Regions from separate parts of the Saccharopolyspora gloriosae genome, predicted to be linked through region 2. Evidence: riboswitches for the same ligand, from Rfam matches in the RefSeq annotation. Region 2 holds a riboswitch; each other region holds the start of a gene.
The links. Region 2 has a riboswitch for S-adenosylmethionine ahead of thrC (threonine synthase). Riboswitches for the same ligand answer to the same signal wherever they lie in the genome.

Region 1 (6,871 bases), 3.8 Mb from region 2:
ATCGTGCACATCGCGCCCGCCTTCGGTGAGGACGACAAGCTCGTCACCGACGCGCACGGCATCGAGCCGGTCGTCCCGGTCGACGCGCACGGCAAGTTCACCTCCGAAGTGGCGCCCTACGAGGGCCTGCAGGTGTTCGAGGCGAACAAGCCGATCATCCGGGACCTCAAGGAAGCCGGGCTGCTGCTGCGGCACGAGACCTACGACCACCCCTACCCGCACTGCTGGCGCTGCGACAACGCGCTGATCCAGCGCGCCGTGTCCTCCTGGTTCGTGGGCGTGACCCAGTTCCGGGACCGCATGGTCGAGCTCAACCAGCAGATCAACTGGGTTCCCTCGCACATCCAGGACGGCCAGTTCGGCAAGTGGCTGTCCAACGCGAGGGACTGGAACATCTCGCGGAACCGGTACTGGGGCTCGCCGCTTCCCGTGTGGGTCTCCGACGACCCGGCGTTCCCGCGCACCGACGTGTACGGCTCGCTGGACGAGCTGGAGCGCGACTTCGGGGTGCGGCCGGCGGACCTGCACCGGCCGAACATCGACGAGCTGACCCGGCCGAACCCGGACGACCCGTCGGGCGCGTCCACGATGCGCCGGGTGCCGGAGGTGCTGGACTGCTGGTTCGAGTCCGGTGCGATGCCGTTCGCCCAGGTGCACTACCCGTTCGAGAACGCCGAGTGGTTCGAGCACCACTACCCGGGCGACTTCATCGTCGAGTACAACGGGCAGACCCGCGGCTGGTTCTACACGTTGCACGTGCTGGCCACGGCGTTGTTCGACCGCCCGGCGTTCTCCAACGTGGCCGCGCACGGCATCGTGCTCGGCGACGACGGCATGAAGATGTCGAAGTCGAAGCGAAACTACCCGGACGTCAACGAGGTGTTCGACCGGGACGGCTCCGACGCGATGCGCTGGTTCCTGATGTCCAGCCCGATCCTGCGCGGCGGTGACCTGGTGGTCACCGAACGCGGCATCCGGGACGCGGTGCGCCAAGCGGTGCTGCCGCTGTGGAACTCGTGGTACTTCCTGGCGCTGTACGCGAACGCCGAAGGCGTCGAGGGCAGGCACCGCACGGACAGCACGCACGTGCTGGACCGCTACGTGCTGGCCAAGACCCACGAGCTCGTCGGCGACGTGCAGGCCGCGATGGACGCCTTCGACCTGGCGGGTGCCTGCGGCAGCGTCCGGGACTTCCTGGAGGTGCTGACGAACTGGTACGTGCGGCGCTCCCGCGACCGGTTCTGGGCGGGTGACGCCGACGCGGTGGACACGCTGCACACCGTGCTCGAAGTGGTCAGCCGGGTCGTGGCGCCGCTGCTGCCGCTGACCGCGGAAGCCGTGTGGCGCGGGCTCACCGGCGGCCGGTCGGTGCACCTCGCGGACTGGCCGCTGGTCGACGAACTGCCCGCCGACCCGGCGCTGGTCTCGGCGATGGACCGGGTGCGGCAGGTGTGCTCGTCGGCGCTGGCACTGCGCAAGGCGAACACGCTGCGGGTGCGGCTGCCGCTGGCGAAGCTCGTCGTGGCGGTGCCGGAGGCGGAGTCGCTGCGGCCGTTCGCCGACCTCGTGCGCGACGAGGTCAACGTCAAGGAGGTCGAGCTGACCACCGACGTGGCCGCGCACGGCCGGTTCGAGATCGCGGTGAACGCCCGCGCCGCCGGACCTCGCCTCGGCAAGGACGTCCAGCGCGTGATCAAGGCGGTGAAGTCCGGGAACTGGACCCGCACCCCGGCGGGCGCGGTGGTGGCCGACGGGACGGAGCTGCAGGACGGCGAGTTCACCGAACGCCTGGTGTCCACCGACGACGGGGCCGCGGCGGCGCTGCCGGGCGGCAGCGGGCTGGTCGTGCTGGACTGCGCGGTCACCCCGGAACTGGCGGCCGAAGGCGTCGCGCGCGACGTGGTCCGCGTCGTGCAGCAGGCGCGCCGGGACGCCGGATTCGAGGTCTCCGACCGGATCCGCGTCGCCGTCTCCGCCTCGGCGGAGGTGCTGGCGGCCGTCGACGCGCACCGGGAGTTCATCGCCGCGGAGACGCTGGCGGACGTCGTCGAAGCCGGTGCGGCCGACGGCGGCTTCGCGGGCAGCGTCGGTGACGGCGTCGCCGTCTCGGTCGGCGTCGAACGGGTCTGAGCGAAACGGTTCCGGGCGGGTTCCCCTCCGACAAAGGGGAGCCCGTCCGGATCGGGCGTGGCGCGGATCCCACTTCGCGCGGGACGGTTGCGCGTCGCACGACCGATCCTTAGAGTTTCGCGTCGAAGGTCATGAGTGCCAGCGGGAAACCCCGGTTTGCTGGCCGGCAACCCTCCTACCGCGGTGGGGTGCCCCGGGTGAGGACCTGGCCGATCGCGCAGGGCGATCGGCAAGCGCGGGCCCCGAATGCTCCGGGCCCGGTGAGGCCCCAGGAGGCATCGTGTCGTCAGCCGTCCGCTCCAGCCGTGACGAGACCGCCGGAATCCCGATCTGGTCCATCGTGGACTCGGTTCCGACCGTTCCCGCCGTCGTCGGCGCCCAGCTGCGGGTCCCGCTCGTCACCGGCGGATCCATCGAATACGCCAACCTGGACCACGGTGCCAGCGCGCCCTGCCTGACCGCGGTGCGCGACGCCGTGAACGAACTGCTGCCCTGGTACGCCAGCGTGCACCGCGGCGCCGGGTTCGCCTCGCAGGTCTGCACGCGGGTCTACGAGGGGGCGCGGGACGTGCTGCGCCGGTTCGTCGGCGCCCGCCGCACCGACTCGGTGATCTTCACCCGGAACACCACCGACTCGCTGAACCTGCTGGCGACGGCGCTGCCCGCCGACACCTCCGTCGTCGTCTTCGACACCGAGCACCACGCCGCGCTGCTGCCGTGGGCAGGGGACCGGGTGCGCACGCTCGGCATCCCCGCCGACCCGCAGGACGCGGTGCGGCTGCTCGACGCCGCGCTCGCCGACTGCGCCGACGGGCCGAAGCTCGCCGTGCTCACCGGTGCCTCCAACGTGACCGGCGAGGTGTGGCCGGTCGCCGAGCTCGCGCGGGTCGCCCGGCGGCACGGGGCGCGGACCGTCCTCGACGCCGCCCAGCTCGCCCCGCACCGCCCGGTGCGGATCGCGGAACTCGGCGTGGACCACGTGGTGCTGTCCGGGCACAAGCTGTACGCGCCGTTCGGCGCGGGCGCGCTCATCGGCCGGGACGACTGGCTGGACGCCGCCGAGCCCTACCTGGCGGGCGGCGGCGCGACCCGCTCGGTGCCGGACACCGGGGAGATCGACTGGAACACCGGTCCCGAACGGCACGAGGCGGGCTCGCCGAACACCGTGGGCGTGCACGCGCTCGCCACGGCGTGCGCCGCGCTCGCCGACCACGCGGACGCGATCACCGGGCACGAGGAACTGCTGCTGCAGCGCCTGCGCCGCGGACTTCGCGGCGTGCCGGGGCTGCGCGAGCTGAGCCTGTTCGGCGCCGAGCACGACCGGGTCGGCGTGGTCGGCTTCATCGTCGACGGTCACGACCCCGGCCTGATCGCGGCGGCCCTGGCGGCCGAGCACGGGATCGGGGTGCGGGACGGGCTGTTCTGCGCGCACCGCGCGGTGCGGCACCTGCTGGCCGGTTCCGGTGAGCAGCGCGCCGTCCGCATCAGCCTCGGGCTCGGCACCACCGTCGAGCACGTGGACCGCATCGTGCGAGCCCTGCGCGGACTCGTGGCCTACGGGCCGCAGTGGCGCTACGAGCAGGTCGACGGGCGGTGGGCCCCGGTGGACGACCCGCGGGAGTTCCCTGCCTCGCTGGTGTGAGCCGCTGTGAGCGGCCGATCCGCGGTCGGGGAGAATGGGCCGGGTGAACACCGAGCAGTCCGACCCCGACCGGCCCGGAACGAACCCCGCCACGAGCGGAGCGGACGCCTCCGAGCCGGGATCCGCCGCGTCGGGACCGACGCAGTCCTCGGGCCAGCAGCCCTCCGGTGAGCAGGACGCCGCGGAGCAGGCCGAGCCGGCGACCGGGGACACCGCGGTGCGCTCGCCGCAGCCGCGCAAGCTGCTCGCGCTGCTGTTCGGCGTCGCCGCGGTGCTGCTCACCGCGGACGTGCTCACGAAGGTCGCCGCGGTCGCGGCGCTGGAGAACCAGCCGCCGACGAAGCTGTTCGGCGGCGCGGTCTACCTCGTGCTGGTGCGCAACCCGGGGGCGGCGTTCTCGCTGGCGACCGGGATGACCTGGCTGCTCGCGCTGCTGGCGATCGTGGTCGTCGGAGTGATCGTGTGGCTGGCGCCGAAGCTGCGCTCCACCGGCTGGGCCATCGGCCTCGGACTGGTGCTCGGCGGCGCCTGCGGCAACCTGGTGGACCGGTTGTTCCGGGCTCCGGGGCCGCTGCGCGGGCACGTCGTGGACTTCGTGTCGCTGTTCGCGCCGGACGGCAGCGTGTGGCCGGTGTTCAACGTCGCCGACTCCTCCATCGTGTGCGGCGGAATCCTCGTGGTCCTCATGTCGCTGCTCGGCCGGGACTACGACGGCACCGTGCACGTGCGCAAGAAGCGCGAGGACCAGGCGTGAGCGAATCGCGGATGCTCCCCGTTCCGGACGGGTTGGAAGGCATGAGGGTCGACGCGGGCCTGGCGAAGCTGCTCGGGATGTCGCGGAGCACGGTCGCCGGACTCGCCGAATCCGGGGAAGTGCTGCTCGACGGCGCCCAGGTCGGCAAGTCCGATCGGCTCATGGCGGGCGGGCTGCTGGAGGTCACGCTGCCCCCGGCCCGGCCGGAACCCGAGGTCGTCGCCGTTCCGGTGGACGGCCTGAAGATCCTCCACCAGGACGACGACATCGTCGTCGTGGACAAGCCGATCGGCGTCGCCGTGCACCCCAGCCCCGGCTGGGAAGGGCCGACGGTGATCGGGGGGCTCGCCGCCGCCGGGGTCCGGATCGCGACCTCCGGCGCGGCCGAGCGGCAAGGCGTGGTGCACCGGCTCGACGCGGGCACCACCGGCGTCATGGTCGTGTCCAAGAGCGAGCACGCCTACACGGTGCTCAAGCGGGCCTTCAAGGAACGCACCGTGGAGAAGCGCTACCACGCGCTCGTGCAGGGACATCCCGATCCGAGCAGCGGCACCATCGACGCGCCGATCGACCGGCACCCCCGGCACGACTACAAGTTCGCCGTGGTCAGCGGCGGCAAGCCCAGCATCACCCACTACGAGACGGTGGAGGCGTTCCGCGCCGCGTCGCTGGTGGACGTGAAGCTGGAGACCGGGCGCACCCACCAGATCCGGGTGCACTTCTCGGCGGTGCGCCACCCCTGCGCCGGGGACCTGACCTACGGCGCGGACCCGGTGCTCGCGCGCAAGCTGGGCCTGACCCGGCAGTGGCTGCACGCGCGGATGCTCGGCTTCGACCACCCCGCCGACGGCAGCTGGGTGACGTTCACCAGTGAATACCCCGCGGACCTGCAGGACGCGATCGACACCCTGCGCGCGCAGGACGCGTAACGCCCGCTGATCGACTTCGCCGGGCAGCGGGCGGGATCGCGTAGTTTGGGGGAAACACCCGGGATCATGGGGGAGGGGCGATGACCCAAGGTGATCAGCGTCGGGAGTTCGCCGACGAGACGCCGACACCGCCGATGGGCATGTCCTGGAGCGGGTCGCTGCTGACCGAAGGCTCCGGTCCCGTGGAATCGGAACGGGCCACGGGACCGGTGCGCCTGCCCGACGAACGCGCGGATCACCGTGCCACCCCCGGGCCGGAATCCGAGGTGCGGGGCCCGGACGCCGAGCGTGCGCCCGCCGAGCAGGGGGCGATGGGCCTGGCGGAACTGCTCGCAGCCGAAGACGTCGGCCGCGCCGGTCCCGCCGTGCTCGGCGCCGACCCCGCCGGTGACGCGGCCGGTGACGCGGGCGACTGGCCCACGTTGCAGCGGCGGGAGCGCCAGGAACCGCAGGACCGCGGTGGTGCGCTCGGCTGGATGCGCCGCCGCCGGTGACCGGCTCAGTCCACGCCGACGGGGACGCGCTCCGGCTCGGCCCGCCGCGCTGAGCGCCCGCGCAGCACGAGGCGGATCAGCTCGACGACACCGGCGATCACCAGGGCCGAACCGATTCCCAGCAGCACCGCGGGCAACGGGTGGTCCCGGAACACCGCGCCGCCCAAGCAGCCGACCAGCGTGAAGTACGCCGAGTAGGCGGTGGCGCCGAGCGCCGCGCAGCCGCTGAACAGGCGCAGCGGCATCCCGATCGTCCCGGCGGTCATCGCCGCCGCGGTGCGGCAACCCGGCACGAACCGGCACACGATCAGGATCGAGCCGCCGCGCCGGGCCAGCGCGCGCCGGGCCCACTCGAACGGCCTCCGGCGCCGCGATCCCGGTGGCAGCCGGGTCAGCAGTGCGCCGCCCGCGCGCCTGCCCAGCAGGTACGCGAGGTGATCACCGGCGAATCCGCCGGCCGCGCCCGCCGCGATCACCCCGGCCAGGTTCGGCGTACCGGTCATCGCGAACACCCCGCAGGTCACCACCAGCACTTCGCCGGGAACGCTCGGCAGCACCGCGTCGAGCGCGACGTACGCGACGAGCGCCAGGTAGATCCACGGCGACCCCATCGCGGCGTGCACGAGGTCCAGGACGGCGTCGGACACGATCGATCCCCAGAGTCGGCTCGGAAGTGCTGCCGGGCGACTCCGACGCTAAAGACCGGAAGTGAACAACACGTGCGGGATGACCCTGGGGCGACCCGGAAACGGCTCGCGGCGGAGCCGGGGTGCTGAACTCCGGCGGCCCCGCTCGCCGCGGAGAGCCGTCAGAGGTCGGTGATGTCCCAGGTCAAGGTGCGCTGCTCGTCACCGGGGCGCGGCGTCCAGCGGACCGCGGAGAGTTCCGTCTCGTCCGGGAGCACGTAGACGGTGTGGCCGCC
Region 2 (6,871 bases):
GGTGCCTCCCGGGAATTCGCGGGAGATCGCGAGGCCCAGCACGTCCCGGTAGAAGCGCAGCGAGCGCTCCGGGTCGAGCGGGCGAAGGATCATGCGGCTGTTGAGGACCTCCATGGGTCCGGTTGTACCGCTTCGGCCGCATCGGGGCGAAAAAACGGCGGGCCCCCCACCACGAAGGTGGGGGACCCGCCGAGCGGATCACCGCTCTCAGACCAGGCGAACTCCGCTGGCCTGCGGGCCCTTCTGGCCCTGGGTGATCTCGAAGGTCACGGTCTGGTTCTCTTCCAGGGTGCGGAAGCCGGAGCCGTCGATCGCCGAGTAGTGGACGAACACGTCCGGGCCGCCACCGTCGGGGGAGATGAAGCCGAAGCCCTTCTCGGAGTTGAACCACTTCACGGTGCCCTGTGCCATCTCTGTCTCCTCACAGCTGATGAGTACCGATGCCCGCACTGTGCGAGCAACGGGGCCTAGTCCAGACGGCGAACTCTCCAGCTTGCGCTCAGGACAGAGTCGCGCCCGCAACTTTCGCGAGCGTGTCGAACACGAACACAAAAATCGGCCGACTCATACAACCACACTCAGGGCCGGATCATTCCCGCGACCCGCCGGTGTTCTCGATCTCAACCCGCGCCTGTCGCGGCCCTTCGCAGCAGCGGCGACGTCTTGCCCCGCGGCCCGATCGGAACCGGTCTCCGGAGGCTCAGATACCGGACGCGAGCTTCCACCCGAGACTCGCCACCAAGGCCACCACGACGGCCAGGAAGACCTTGCGCACGAACACCGAACCGCGGCTGGACGCGATCGCCGCACCCAGCACGCTGCCGGTCGCGTTGCTCACCGCCATCGCCAGCGCCAGCCCCCACAGGATCTTGCCCGCGGCGACGAAGAACAGCAGCGCCCCGAGGTTCGTCGCCACGTTGACGATCTTCGCCGTCGCCGACGCCCCGACGAAGGCGAAACCGACGAGCCCGACGAGCAGGAAGACGAGGAACGAGCCGGTGCCCGGACCGGCGATGCCGTCGTAGAACCCGATCACCGCGCCGCCCGCCACCATCACCTGGGTCTGCCGGGCCGGAGCGAATCGAGGAGCCTCCACCGAACCGAGGTCCGGCTTGCGCCACGTGTAGATCCCGACCGCGATCAGCGCCACCAGCACCACTCCGGTCAGCACCGCCTGCGGCAGGGCGGCGGCGAACATCGCGCCCCCCAAGGCGCCGACGAACGCCACCGCCGCCATCGGCAGCGCGCTGCGCCACGGCACCGGGGTCCGCTTCGCGTAGGTGCGGGCCGCGGCAGCGGTGCCCGCGACGGCGGCGAGCTTGTTCGTGCCCAACGAATAGATCAGGTCGCCACCAGGAACCAGCAGCAGCATCGCGGGCAGCTGGATCAGGCCGCCGCCACCGACGATGGCGTCCACCGCGCCGGCGAGGAACGCCGCGCAGCAGAGGAAGATCAACCCGGCCAGCGACAGTTCGGCGAAGCCGGGCCAGCCCAATGCGGTGAACACGACGGGTGACCCTATGCGGCGACCACCGGCGACGGCGCCGCGTGTGAGCGCCCTCGCAGCCAGGACCGCGGCGCCGGCGCCGGGTGCGGCGTTGCTAGGATTGCCGACCGTGCCGTGCGGCATTCCGCCAGGGAGGAAAGCTGCGCGCGCCGAGGTCCGCTCGACCCGGCACGGCAGCGCCGATTCAGCGCGGCACGACGAATCCGATCGAGGAAAGAGGCGCCCGCAGTGGCCAACATCAAGTCCCAGATGAAGCGGATCAAGACCAACGAGCGCAACCGCCTGCGCAACAAGTCGGTGAAGTCGTCGATCAAGACGGCCATCCGCAAGTTCCGCGAGGCCGCTGCCGCCGGCGACAAGGACAAGGCCCTCGAGCTGCAGCGCGCCGCCTCGCGCACGCTGGACAAGGCCGCCGGCAAGGGCGTCATCCACGCCAACCAGGCCGCCAACAAGAAGTCGGCGCTGGCCAAGGTCGCCAACGAGCTCTGAGCCGCGCGGCACCGGCCGGCTTCGCGCTCGACCGGTCGCAGGCTGACAACGGGGTCCGTTCCCTCCGGGGAACGGGCCCCGTTTCGTCGTGCGGGGCAACCACGAAGCGCCGCTGGACCCGCGTGGGCGGTACGCGTCAGTTCCGGGACGAGTGCAGGTCGACCAAGCGCAGCACGGTGCGCTCCAAGGCGTGATCGGCGTCGGCGGCCATGCCCTTGACGTCGGCGTTGAGCGCGGCGACGGCGCGCAGCGCCTCGGAGACCGTGGCGCTGCTCCAGCCCCGCGCCTGGCCCTGCGCCTTCTTCACCTTCCACGCGGGCATGCCCAGCTCGCCGGCGAGCCGGAACGGGTCCCCCCGGCCGTAAGCGGCGACCCGGCCGATGGTGCGGACCGAGTCGGCCAGGGCGTCGGCGATCAGAACGTGCGCCACGCCCAGCTGCAGCGCCCACCGCAACGCCTCCAGCGCCCCGGCCCGGTCCCCGGTCACGGCCTTCTCCGCCACGACGAAGCCGGTCACCTCAGCACGACCGCGGTGGTAGCGGCGCACCGCCGCATCGTCGATCTTGCCCCCGGTGTCGGCGACCAGCTGCGACGCGGAGGAGGACAGTTCGCGCAGGTCGAAGCCGACCGCCTCGATCAGGGCGCCCACCGCGGCGGCGTCGATGCGCCCGCCCGCGCGCCGCACCTCGTCCTTGACGAACGACTCGCGCTGCGAGCCCTTGGTGATCTTGTTGCACTCCGTGACCCGGGCGTTGAGCTTGCGCAGCGCGTTCGGCAGTTCCTTCGCGTTCTTGCCGCGGCCCCCGCCGTTGTGCACGATCACGAGCACCACGCCGTCCGCGGGCTGCCTGGCGTGGGACAAGATCGCTTCGGCGATCTCCTTGCCCGCGTCCTGCGCGGCCTCCAGCGCCACCACTCGGCCCTCCGCGAACAACGAGGGACTCAGCAGCTCGTCGAGCTCCGGCGGGGTGAGTTCACTCACCTTGATCCTGCGCAGCTCGGTTTCCGGGTCGGCCGCGCGGGCCGCCCCGACCGCCTCCCACAGGGCACGCTCCACCAGCAGTTCCTCGTCCCCGAGGATCAAATGCAGCGGGTCGCAGACCACCGACGGAGAACTCATAGGGGCATCGTCGCATGACCCTGCGACACCGCGGATCGTTCCCGTGCGCTGGACCGTGCTGGCCAGGACGCGGCGCCCTCCCGTAACGTTGCCGCCACAACCGAATAGCTCATCCAGAGGGGCAGAGGGAACGGCCCGATGAAGCCCCGGCAACCATCTCGACCATTCGCGGCACTCGCGAGGCAGTCGAAGAAATTGGTGCCAACTCCGACCCGCCCGCGGGACAGATGAGGAAAGGACCTCGCGATGACTGCTGCCGCCCAAGCCCCGAACTCCACCGGTAAGACCTACGACCTGGGTCCCGCCGTCGAACTGGTGTCGAAGGAAGAGGGCCACCGCCAGCCCCTGGCACCCGAGTTCGTCTCGCTGGAGGACTTCTCGCCCCTCGAGGTCGCCTACGACTTCGGGCGCATCCGCCGCGAGGACATCGAGTCCGGCCCGCGGTCGATCTGGCGCTACAAGAAGCTGCTGCCGGTGCCGACGAACGTCGAGGAGTACCCGAACACCGAGCCCGGTTGTACGAGGCTGGTGCGTGCCGACAATCTCGCGAAGGCGCTCGGCGTCAAGCGGATCTGGATCAAGGACGACACCGGCAACCCGACCCACTCCTTCAAGGACCGGGTCGTCGCGGTCGCGCTGGCCGCCGCCCGCGAATTCGGTTTCAAGGTCCTCGCCTGCCCCTCGACCGGCAACCTCGCCAACGCCGTGGCCGCCGCCGCGGCCCGCGCGGGCTGGGACTCCGTGGTGCTCGTCCCCTCCAACCTGGAGCGGGCGAAGATCCTGATGAGCGCGGTCTACGAGGGCTCGCTGCTCGCGGTGGACGGCAACTACGACGACGTGAACCGGCTGGCGACCGAGCTCGCCGCCGAGCACGAGGACTGGGCGTTCGTCAACGTCAACGTGCGGCCGTACTACTCGGAGGGCTCCAAGACCCTCGGCTTCGAGGTCGCCGAGCAGCTCGGCTGGCGGCTGCCGGAGCAGATCGTCGTTCCCATCGCGTCCGGTTCGCAGCTGACCAAGGTCGACAAGGGCTTCCGCGAGCTCGGGCAGACCGGTCTGGTCGAGCAGAGCCCGTACCGGATCTTCGGTGCGCAGGCCACCGGGTGCTCCCCGGTCGCCACCGCCTTCAAGAGCGACCACGACGTGGTGCAGCCGGTGCGCCCGGACACCATCGCGCGCTCGCTGGCCATCGGGGCTCCCGCGGACGGGCCCTACGTGCTCGACGCGGTCCGCCGCACCGGTGGGGCCATCGAGGACGTCACCGATGAGGAGGTCGTGGCAGGCATCCGGCTGCTGGCCCGGACCGAAGGCATCTTCGCCGAGACCGCCGGTGGCGTCACCGTGGCGACCGCGAAGAAGCTCATCGAGGCGGGCAAGATCGACCCGGACCAGGAGACGGTGCTGCTGATCACCGGCGACGGGCTCAAGACCCTGGACGCCGTGCAGGACCAGGTCGGGCCGAAGGCCACGGTCGCCCCCAGCACCGACGCCGTGAACGAGGCGCTGGGCCTCTGATCGTCCCCCGTGGGCCGCGGTGCGCCGCGGCCCACGGTGCTGGGACGGCTCCGGTCACCGTTCACCAGCCGAATTTCTCCTCAGCGAATTCCACAATTGCGAGTTGGAACATTTCGCCGATGACCGGAATTGACACGACCCGGTTCGAGCAATTCGACAAAGCACCACCCTTCCGCGAAGCGTGCGACACTGCGCCGCATGACGCAGGAATCGTTCGATATCGTCGTCGTCGGCGCCGGTCCGGCCGGATCCGTCGCAGCATATTCCGCAGCGCGGCGAGGCCTGCGCGTCGCGTTGGTGGACCGGGCCACCTTTCCCCGGGATAAGACGTGCGGGGACGGGGTCGGCCCTGGCGCGGTCGAAGTCATTCACCGCCTCGGCCTCGGGAACGTTTTCGCCGACCGCACGCCGATCAACGATGTCACGATCTTCGGGCCGGCCGGCGAGCAGCTGCACAGCGCCATCTCCCGCGACGACGGGCGTGTGGCCCACGGCCACGTCATCTCCCGGCTGGAGCTGGACGATCGGCTGGTGCGCGCGGCCATGCGAGCCGGAGCCGCGGACTTCACGGGCATGCGTTACCTGTCCATGGTCGACGGCCCGAGCACGCGGGAAGTCCGGCTGCGAGCCGCCGACGGGACATTACGTTCGATCAACGCTCGATTGGTGGTGGGCTCCGACGGGGCACACTCGGCGATCCGGAAAGAACTGTCCTCGGAAACCGATTCGGCCAGAGCCAAGAAACATCGGGGCCTGGCGAGCCGCGCGTACGCCGAGAGTGGAGATTTTCAACCCGGCGGCAAAATCGGGCCACGACTGCTGTTCGAATTCCGCGCGGACTTGCTACCGCACTACGCTTGGCTGTTCCCGCTCACCAACGGCCTGGTCAACATCGGTATCGTCGGCTCGCTCAAGAGCATGCAAGACCGCGGCGACGACATCAAGGCGCTCACGTCGACGTTCGCCGACAGCGTGCGGGCGCGTGGGATCGAACTCGGCGAGCTCCATGATCAACGCGCCTACCACCTCCCGCACGTCGGCGGCCTGGCGAAGATGGCGCATCCTCGAGCGGTTCTGATCGGCGACGCCGCGTCGATGATCAACCCGGTGAGCGGCGAAGGCATCGCCTATGCGGTCTCCGCGGCCGAACGCCTCGTCGAGGCCCTACCGCCGAGCCTCGACGACGGAGCCGCGCTTGCTGCGGCGCTGACCGGCTTCGAGGCGGACTTCCGCCGACGCTACCGGGCCCACTTCGTCTCCTCCCTCGTTTCGCAGCGGCTACTGCGCAACCCGCGGTGGGCATCCGCACTGCTGCGGACCGCGCGACACGACCCGCGCATGTTGGCGGACGGGGTGGAGATGCTGTTCGGCTTCGGCCGGATCCACGCTTCCACCGTGCTTCGAATCTTGCGCTTCTGGTGAGTCGGCGGGCCACCTGATTCGTGGGCCGTGACGGTGGTGCGCGTACCACCCCGGTCAGTTCTCGTCCGGCCGCACCGGATCTCCTCGTTCGACCACCGCGCGGCCGTCGCCCTCGGCGGCGATGGCGATGTCCCCGGACTGGTCGGTCCGCTGGATCCGCACGCCCATCCTGGTCAGGGCGCCCAGGATCAACGGGCTGGGGTGGCCGTAGTCGTTGCCCGCGCCGACGCTGATCACGGCGACCCGCGGCCGCACCGCCGCGAGCAGCGCGGGCGACGTGTAGCGCGAACCGTGGTGCGGCACCTTGAGCACCTCCGCGCGGAGATCGACCCCCGCCGCCAGCAGTTCGGACTGGCCCGGCAGTTCGACATCCCCGGTGAGCAGCACGCGACCGGCCGGAGTCGTCGCCTTGACCACCAACGAGGCGTCGTTGGCGTCGTCGGCCGACGTGGTCCGCGCCAACTCGCCCCTCGGGCCGAGCACGTCGAGCACCAGCCCCGGCCAGCGCAGCCGCTGCCCCGCGTGCAGCGGGAGCACGTGAGCCCCGTGCGCGCGAGCGGTCGCCCGCACTTCCTGCGCCGCCCACGCGGGTTCGTTCAGCGGCCCGACGGCGACCGAGCCCACCTCCCGGCCGGACAGCACCGCCGGGAGCCCGCTGACGTGATCGGCGTGCAGGTGGGTCAGCAGCACCAGCGGCACGCTGCGAATCCGCAGCCGCCGCAGGCATTCGGCCATCAGCACCGGATCCGGCCCGGTGTCGATGACGACAGCTTCGCGATCGCGCCCGGTGGACAGCACCAGGCCGTCGCCCTGGCCGA
Region 3 (6,871 bases), 680 kb from region 2:
ACCTCAGTCGGTCTCTCGCTGCGGGATCTTTTTCCCGAGTGGCTCCGCCACGAGGGAAAAAGCTGTCCTCGCGAGAGACCGACTGAGAACCCGCCGGTGGTCGGCTTTGTGACGTGGGCTATTCGCTGCGCGAATACAGGCACGGCTACGCCGCAAGGCAGACTTCGCTTCGCTCGTCCCAGGCACGGCTTCGCCGCGAAGCACGGCCTTTGGCCGCAGGGCAGGCGTGGCTTCGCCCGCCCCACTGCACGGCTTCGCCGTCAGGCGCGGCCTTTGGCCGTGAGGCTGGGGCTTTCGCCGTTCTGCCTCACGGCCTTCGGGTCAGGAAGCCGGGATTACCGAGACTCCGCCGTAGGTCTTGTTGATGTAGTCCTCGACCTCGGGGGAGCGCAGGAGTTCGGCGAGCTTCTGGATGCGGGGGTCCTTGGCCATCGCCGGGGACGCGACCAGGCCGTTCGCGTACGGGTTGTTCTCCGCCTTCTCCACGACGAGCGGGTCCTTCAAACCGGCCTTGAGGGCGTAGTTGCCGTTCACGATCGCCGCGTCGGCGTCGTCGACCGCGCGGGGCAGCTGGTCGCTGGAGAGCCCCTGGAACTCGATCTTCTTCGGGTTCTCCGCGACGTCGCGCACCCCGGCGCCCTGCTCGGCGCCCGGCTTGAGCTTGATCACGCCGTTGTCCTGCAGCAGCTTCAGGCTGCGGGTCAGGTTCGACGGGTCGTTGGGCAGCGCGATCCGCGCGCCGTCCGGCAGCTCCTGGAGGGACTTGACCTTCTTGGAGTAGATCGACAGCGGCTCCAGGTGCACCGTCTGCACCCACTCGAACTCACCGCCGCGCTGCGCCTGGTACTCCGCCAGGTACGGCTTGTGCTGGTAGTAGTTCGCGTCCAGCTCGCCGTTGGCGACGGCCTCGTTCGGCCGGTTGTAGTCGTCGAACTGCTCGATCTCCAGGTCGATGCCCGCCTTCGGAGCGAGGTTCTCGTCGACGTACTTGAGGATCTCGCCGTGCGGCTGCGGGCTCACGCCGATGGTCAGCGGAGCGTTCGGGTCCTGCGCGGCTTCCGTGCCGCTACCACCGCAACCCGCCAGCGCCAGCGAAGCGGCCGTGAGCACGACCGCCAGGGAACGAATACGCATCAGTGCGTCCTTTCTGGAATGGAGGCCGTCCGGTGACGCGCACCGGTACCGGCAGCGGGTCCGCGGGGACCCCTGCCGTCGGCCGATTCGACTGAAGTGCGGTGGCGACTAGCCGGTCGCGGTGCGACGGCGGTCCACGGCCTTCGCCGTGAAGTCGGTGAGCAGCTGCATCGCGAAGGCCAGCACCGCGAGCACCACCACCGAGCCGTAGAGCACCCGCTCGTCGTAGGCCTGGTAGCCGTCCTGGATGGCGGTGGTCCCCAACCCGCCGCCACCGATCGCGCCCGCCATCGCGGCGTAGCCGATGAGCGCCACCGCGGTGACGCCGACGGCCCCGACCAGCGCGGCGCGCGCCTCGCCGATCAGGACCGTCCACACGATCCGCCACCGGCCGGAGCCGGTGGTGATAGCCGCTTCGACGACGGTGAAGCTCACTTCGCGCAACGCGTTCTGGGTCAGCCGCGCGAAGAACGGCACCGCACCGATGGTCAGCGGCACGATCACCGCGGTGCTGCCGATGGAAGTGCCCACCAGCAGCCGCGTGAAGGAGGCGAGGACCACCAGCAGCACCACGAACGGCACGGACCGGACCACGTCGACGACCACACCGAGGATCCGGTGCAGCGTCGGCCGCGGGTCCAGCCCGACCGGCGAGCTCAAGTGCAGGAACACGCCGAGCGGCAGGCCACCGAGCACTGCCAGCACGGTGGCCACCACCACCATGTAGAGCGTTTCGCCGGTGGCCTCACCGAGCATCTCCACGACTTCCGCCCAAGGGGTCGGATCACTCACGCAGCTACTCCATCAACGCTGACCGGGGCGCGCCGCACGTGCGCGTCGCGGTCGACCATCCATTTCAGCGCCTGCTCCGAGCGCTCACCGGTGAGTCCGATGCGGAACTTCGCGACCGGCGTGTCGCCGAGCCGGGTCAGGCCGCCGCCGAGGATGGACAGCTCCACCCCGAAGCGGCTCGACGCCTCCGGCAGCAGCGCGCCGACGGCGGCGAAGCCGACGAGCACCACTTCGGCGACCACGTCGTGGCGCACACCGGGCACGGCGGACGCCTGGTCGGTCTCGGGCAGCAGGCTGGTGCTGACGCGGCTGCCGGGATCGGCGACCAGGTCGAGCACCTTGCCGTGTTCGGCGACGCGGCCGTCTTCGAGGACCGCGACGTCATCGGCGATGCGGCGCACCACGGTCATGTCGTGGGTGACCACGAGCACCGTGACGCCGAGTTCGGAGCGGGCGCGGTCGAGCACCGTGAGCACCGAGTCCGTGGTGCTCGGGTCCAGCGCGGAGGTCGGTTCGTCGGCGAGCAGCACCGAAGGCTTGGCGGCGAGGGCGCGGGCGACCGCGATCCGCTGCCGCTGCCCGCCGGAGAGCCGGTCCGGGTAGACCGGCGCCTTGTCGGTGAGCCCGACGAGGTCGAGCAGCTCGGCGACGCGGCTGCGGCGCTGCGGCGCGGCCATCCCGGCCGCCTCCAGCGGCAGCGCCACGTTGCCCGCGGCGGTGCGCTGGCGCAGCAGCGAATCCCCCTGCGGCACGACCCCGATGTGGCGGCGCGCCGCACGCAGCGCGGCGCCTTCGAGCGCCACGAGGTCGGTGCCGTCGACGCGGATGGCGCCGCGGTCGGGCTTCTCCAGCAGCGCGATGCAGCGGGCGAGGGTGGACTTTCCCGCTCCGCTGGGGCCGACGACGCCGCACACGGCACCGGCGGGGACCTCCAGCGAGACGTTGTCGAGCGCGACGACGTCGGCTCGACTCGACTGGTCGTGCCGGAAGGATTTGGTGAGGTTCTCGACTGTGATCACGATCGCTCCGCATCAGCTCACGCCGGACCGGCGGGCATGCCGCATCGGCCGGGAAGGAGGAACAGAAAGGCTGGGGAAGGGGCTGCGACGACTTCGGTCGTCAGCGGACGCGGCGACAGGCCGTCGTGGTGCGGCGTCCGTGATCGATCACTCGGCGTTGGGTCAGCGCGAGGCCGTGCGGGCCGGATCCGGTCCGGGCGCGACCACCGCGGGCACGCCGACGGCTGGTCCGGGGCGCGCGTTCGCCTTCGAGCAGAGTTTCAGACACCACAACTCCATCGACCCTGGCGTTAGCACCTGCTCACTCGTGGAGTGGTTGCTGCGGCGTCGTGGAGCCAGGTCTCTCAGCCGCTCGGGATGGATTTCCCGCATAGTAGAACGCAGGGGTGTCGGCGAATGCAAGCTGCGGACGGTCACCATGTGGAATCGTTTGACAAATCACATCCCCCTCACGAGCAGGGATTCTTGATCAACCCAACTATTCCAGTGACCATATGTGAGCATCGCAACGCTTTTGGACCCGTTCGGTCGAAGCTCGGGCAACGCCGCGCGTTCAGGTGCGAACTCAGCGCACCAGCTGGGCGGCGGCATCGGCCACCCGGGCGAAATCCGCCACCGAGAGCTGCTCGCCCCGCGTCGTCGGCTCCACCCCGGCAGCCCGCAGCACCTGCTCCGCACGCGCCGCCGACCCGGCCCAGCCGGACAGCGCCGCCCGCAGCGTCTTGCGCCGCTGCGCGAACGCGGCGTCGATCGCCGCGAACACCTGCGCGCGCGGCGCCGCCGACGGCGGATCGATCCGGGTGAACGACACCAGCCCGGAATCCACGTTCGGCACCGGCCAGAACACGGTGCGCGGCACCGGCCCCGCGCGGCGCACGTCGGCGAACCACGCGGCCTTCGCGCTCGGCACGCCGTAAGTCCGGTTGCCGGGTTTCGCCGCCAGCCGATCCGCGACCTCCGACTGCACCATCACCAGACCGGTGCGCAACGACGGCAGCTCGGCCAGCAGGTGCAGCACCACCGGCACCGCCACGTTGTACGGCAGGTTCGCGACCAGCGCCGTCGGCGGACGCTCCGCGAAGTCCGCGCCGCGCACGCGCAGCGCGTCGGCCTCCAGCACCCGCAACTCGCCCTGGTGGTCCGGGGCGAACTCGGCGGCGGTACGCGGCAACCGCTCCGCCAGCACCGGATCGATCTCCACCGCGACCACGCCCGCCGCCGCGGGCAACAGCGCCAGCGTCAACGACCCCAGCCCCGGACCGACCTCCAGCACCACGTCATCGGCGGTGAGCTCGGCGGCGCCCACGATGCGGCGGACCGTGTTCGGGTCGTGCACGAAGTTCTGCCCGAGTCGTTTCGTCGGGCGGATCCCCAGCTCCTCGGCCAGCCGGCGAACATCGGCCGGCCCAAGCAACCGCGCCCTATTCGCGTGCTGTTCCACGGGTGAGAAGTTACTCGGGGCTTCCGCTTGAGCTGCGTAGTGGGGCGGGTAGCGGAACCTCAGGTGTCTTCTCGCTGCGGGATCTTTTTCCCAAGTGGCTCCGCCACGAGGGAAAAAGCCGTCCTCGCGAGAAGACACCTGAGAACCCGCCGGTGGTCGTCTTTTCGACGTGGGCTATGTGCTTCGCACATACAGGCACGGCCTTCGGCCGCAAGGCAGGCTTGCTTCGCAGCCCACGGCACGGCTTCGCCGCCCACGGCTGCCTGGGGCTAAAAGACGATCGGCCACCGGTGGGGTGCCGGTGGCCGATCGGGGGGGTCTCTTGGATCAGAGGCCGAGCTTCGAGGAGCAGCCCGGCCAGGCGCCGTAGCTGCCGCCGCGGGCGTCGCGGACCTTGGTCGCGACCGAGATCTGCTGCTCGCGGCTGGCCTGGTGCGGGTAGGCCGCGTACTGGTCGCCGCCGTAGGCGTCCCAGGTGCTCTTGTCGAACTGCAGGCCGCCGTAGTAGCCGTTGCCGGTGTTGATCGCCCAGTTGCCGCCGGCCTCGCACTGGACCAGCTTGTCCCAGACGGCGCCGTTCGGCGGCTGCTTGGTGCCGACCCGGACGACCTTCTCCTTGGCTTCCTTGGTGACCTTCTCGCCCACCGCTTCGCGGCCGGTCTCCTCGCCGTTGCGAGTGCTCACGCGAGTGAAGACGATCTTCTCGCCGGGCGCGCCCGGGTCCTCGACCTTCTCCTCGCCCTTGAGCATCGAGTCGTCCTCGATCTCCTTGACCGGTGGCTCGATCGGCATGGTCACGTTCACCACGGTGCTGCCGGTGCGGACGATCTGGACCTGCGCGCCGCTGGTGATCTTCTGGTCGCCGCCGGGCGTGATGTGGTCTTCCGGCCCGAGCTGGAGGTTCTGCTCCTTGGCCAGCTCGTCGACGGTCACCGCGGTGGTGGTCAGCTGCCGCGGCTCACCGGCACCATCGGTGATGGTGATGTCCTTGGCGGTCTTGACCGTGAGGTCCATGCCCTGCTCGGGCACGGCCATGCTGCGCGCCGAGGAGACCCAGGCGCCGTCGTCGGCGACGCCGAGCTGGCGCAGCGCCTGGCCGACGGTCACCGACCGGACCCATTCCTCGCGCTGCTCACCGTCGACGGTCATCTTCAGCAGACGCCCGCGGTCGAGGGTGATCGTGTCGTTGTGCCCGACCTTGGACTGCGGGGAGGGGCTCAGCGCGTCGTGCTCGCCGATGCTGATGCCCTCGTCCTCGAGGACTTCGCCGACGGTCGACTCGTAGGTGTTGACCTGGCGTTCCTTGCCGTCGACCTCGACGGTGACGGACTTGTCCATCGCCGCCGCGGCGCCGCCGGTGCCGGTCAGGGTGAGGATGACCGCGGCGACCGCGCCCTTGAGGAAGCGCTGCTTCCACGTGGTGATCGCCTCGACGACCTCGGGGGACGGTGCGGTCGCGCCCTCGGGCTCGTCCGGCAGGACCAGCGGCGGCATCACCACGGTCTCGGCGTTGACGAGCCGGATGAGCTCCTCGACGTCGATGTCGGCCGTCGCGAGCATCTCGTCGGCCTGCGGACCGAGCGCCTCGAGCACGTCGTCCGGCGTGATCTCCAGCGCGCCGGGCGGGAAGCTCGGGTGGTCCTGGGCCGGGTACCGGCCGGTGATGGGGGCGAACGGCTGCTCCGCCGTGATCTCGGTGTCGCTCTCGCGATCGAGCAGGCCGACCGCGGTCTGCTGCTCCGAGCTCACCGGGCTGAACCAGTCCGTTGACGCGTTGAAGGATTCGGCCCAATAGCCGTGATCCTGGCCTGCACCGCCCAGCGATCGATCGCTGTAAGCAGTACTGCCGTGGGCACCGGGGATGCCTCGTCCGTTCACAGGGTCGCTACCTCTCGAAAGCGAGAAGCCGCCCGCAGCGCGCGGGTGATCATGGGGAGTTCGCCGAACATGCCTGTCCACGAACTCCTTCACCTGCCGCTACGCGACTTCGTGCTTCGTTTCCGTATCCGACTCCCGTAGCCAAGCGCCTTTTCAGCCGATACCTGATGCGTGCTGGTCTCGTTCCCAGCCCGATCGGTGGCACCGACTTCCCCGACGTACCCGGCGGCGACTAGCGGGCGTTTCCGTGACTTCGTTGTCATCGGTTACGAGGCCGAGACTCTAGCGTGATCGAGCGGGCCCGCCAAGGGGCCACCCTGCTCTGTGACCTGGGTTACGCCGAAATGCCGCGCAACCGAGCACCGTCAGTGATCGAACAGTGAGATCCGGCGCGGTCCGATCCCCATTTTCCCACTACCCCAACGGTTTCTCAGCCGATCATGCAAATCCACGGATCAGTCCGATGTGGACATCACGGTCGTTCCTGGTGAGCGGATCACGGGGCCAGGGGATCTCGGGGCCTGATCGACCTCGTCGACGGGGGGTTGGGGCACGGACGGCGGAAGAGCGCGGTCATCTCCCGCCGTCCGCGTCGGGGTCGACACCG

Region 1: linked by a shared signal. The riboswitch ahead of BJ969_RS21185 (aminotransferase class V-fold PLP-dependent enzyme) and the one ahead of thrC (threonine synthase) in region 2 are both predicted to bind S-adenosylmethionine.
Region 3: linked by a shared signal. The riboswitch ahead of BJ969_RS01755 (ATP-binding cassette domain-containing protein) and the one ahead of thrC (threonine synthase) in region 2 are both predicted to bind S-adenosylmethionine.

Annotation. Positions count from the first base shown of each region.
Region 1 is NZ_JACHIV010000001.1:4,880,207-4,887,077, reverse strand. It holds gene ileS (isoleucine--tRNA ligase) at 1-2,130, shown strand, start outside; SAM riboswitch class IV at 2,258-2,372, shown strand; gene BJ969_RS21185 (aminotransferase class V-fold PLP-dependent enzyme) at 2,411-3,772, shown strand; gene lspA (signal peptidase II) at 3,816-4,526, shown strand; gene BJ969_RS21175 (RluA family pseudouridine synthase) at 4,538-5,455, shown strand; gene BJ969_RS21170 (hypothetical protein) at 5,536-5,949, shown strand; gene BJ969_RS21165 (VTT domain-containing protein) at 5,955-6,596, opposite strand; gene BJ969_RS21160 (AsnC family protein) at 6,758-6,871, opposite strand, start outside.
Region 2 is NZ_JACHIV010000001.1:1,043,562-1,050,432, reverse strand. It holds gene BJ969_RS04945 (VOC family protein) at 1-114, opposite strand, end outside; gene BJ969_RS04940 (cold-shock protein) at 208-411, opposite strand; gene BJ969_RS04935 (TSUP family transporter) at 701-1,507, opposite strand; gene rpsT (30S ribosomal protein S20) at 1,736-1,996, shown strand; gene holA (DNA polymerase III subunit delta) at 2,133-3,116, opposite strand; SAM riboswitch class I at 3,223-3,350, shown strand; gene thrC (threonine synthase) at 3,363-4,631, shown strand; gene BJ969_RS04915 (geranylgeranyl reductase family protein) at 4,830-6,053, shown strand; gene BJ969_RS04910 (ComEC/Rec2 family competence protein) at 6,108-6,871, opposite strand, start outside.
Region 3 is NZ_JACHIV010000001.1:359,280-366,150, reverse strand. It holds gene BJ969_RS01765 (MetQ/NlpA family ABC transporter substrate-binding protein) at 322-1,134, opposite strand; gene BJ969_RS01760 (ABC transporter permease subunit) at 1,243-1,926, opposite strand; gene BJ969_RS01755 (ATP-binding cassette domain-containing protein) at 1,923-2,945, opposite strand; SAM riboswitch class I at 3,218-3,309, opposite strand; gene rsmA (16S rRNA (adenine(1518)-N(6)/adenine(1519)-N(6))-dimethyltransferase RsmA) at 3,511-4,386, opposite strand; gene BJ969_RS01745 (resuscitation-promoting factor) at 4,714-6,264, opposite strand.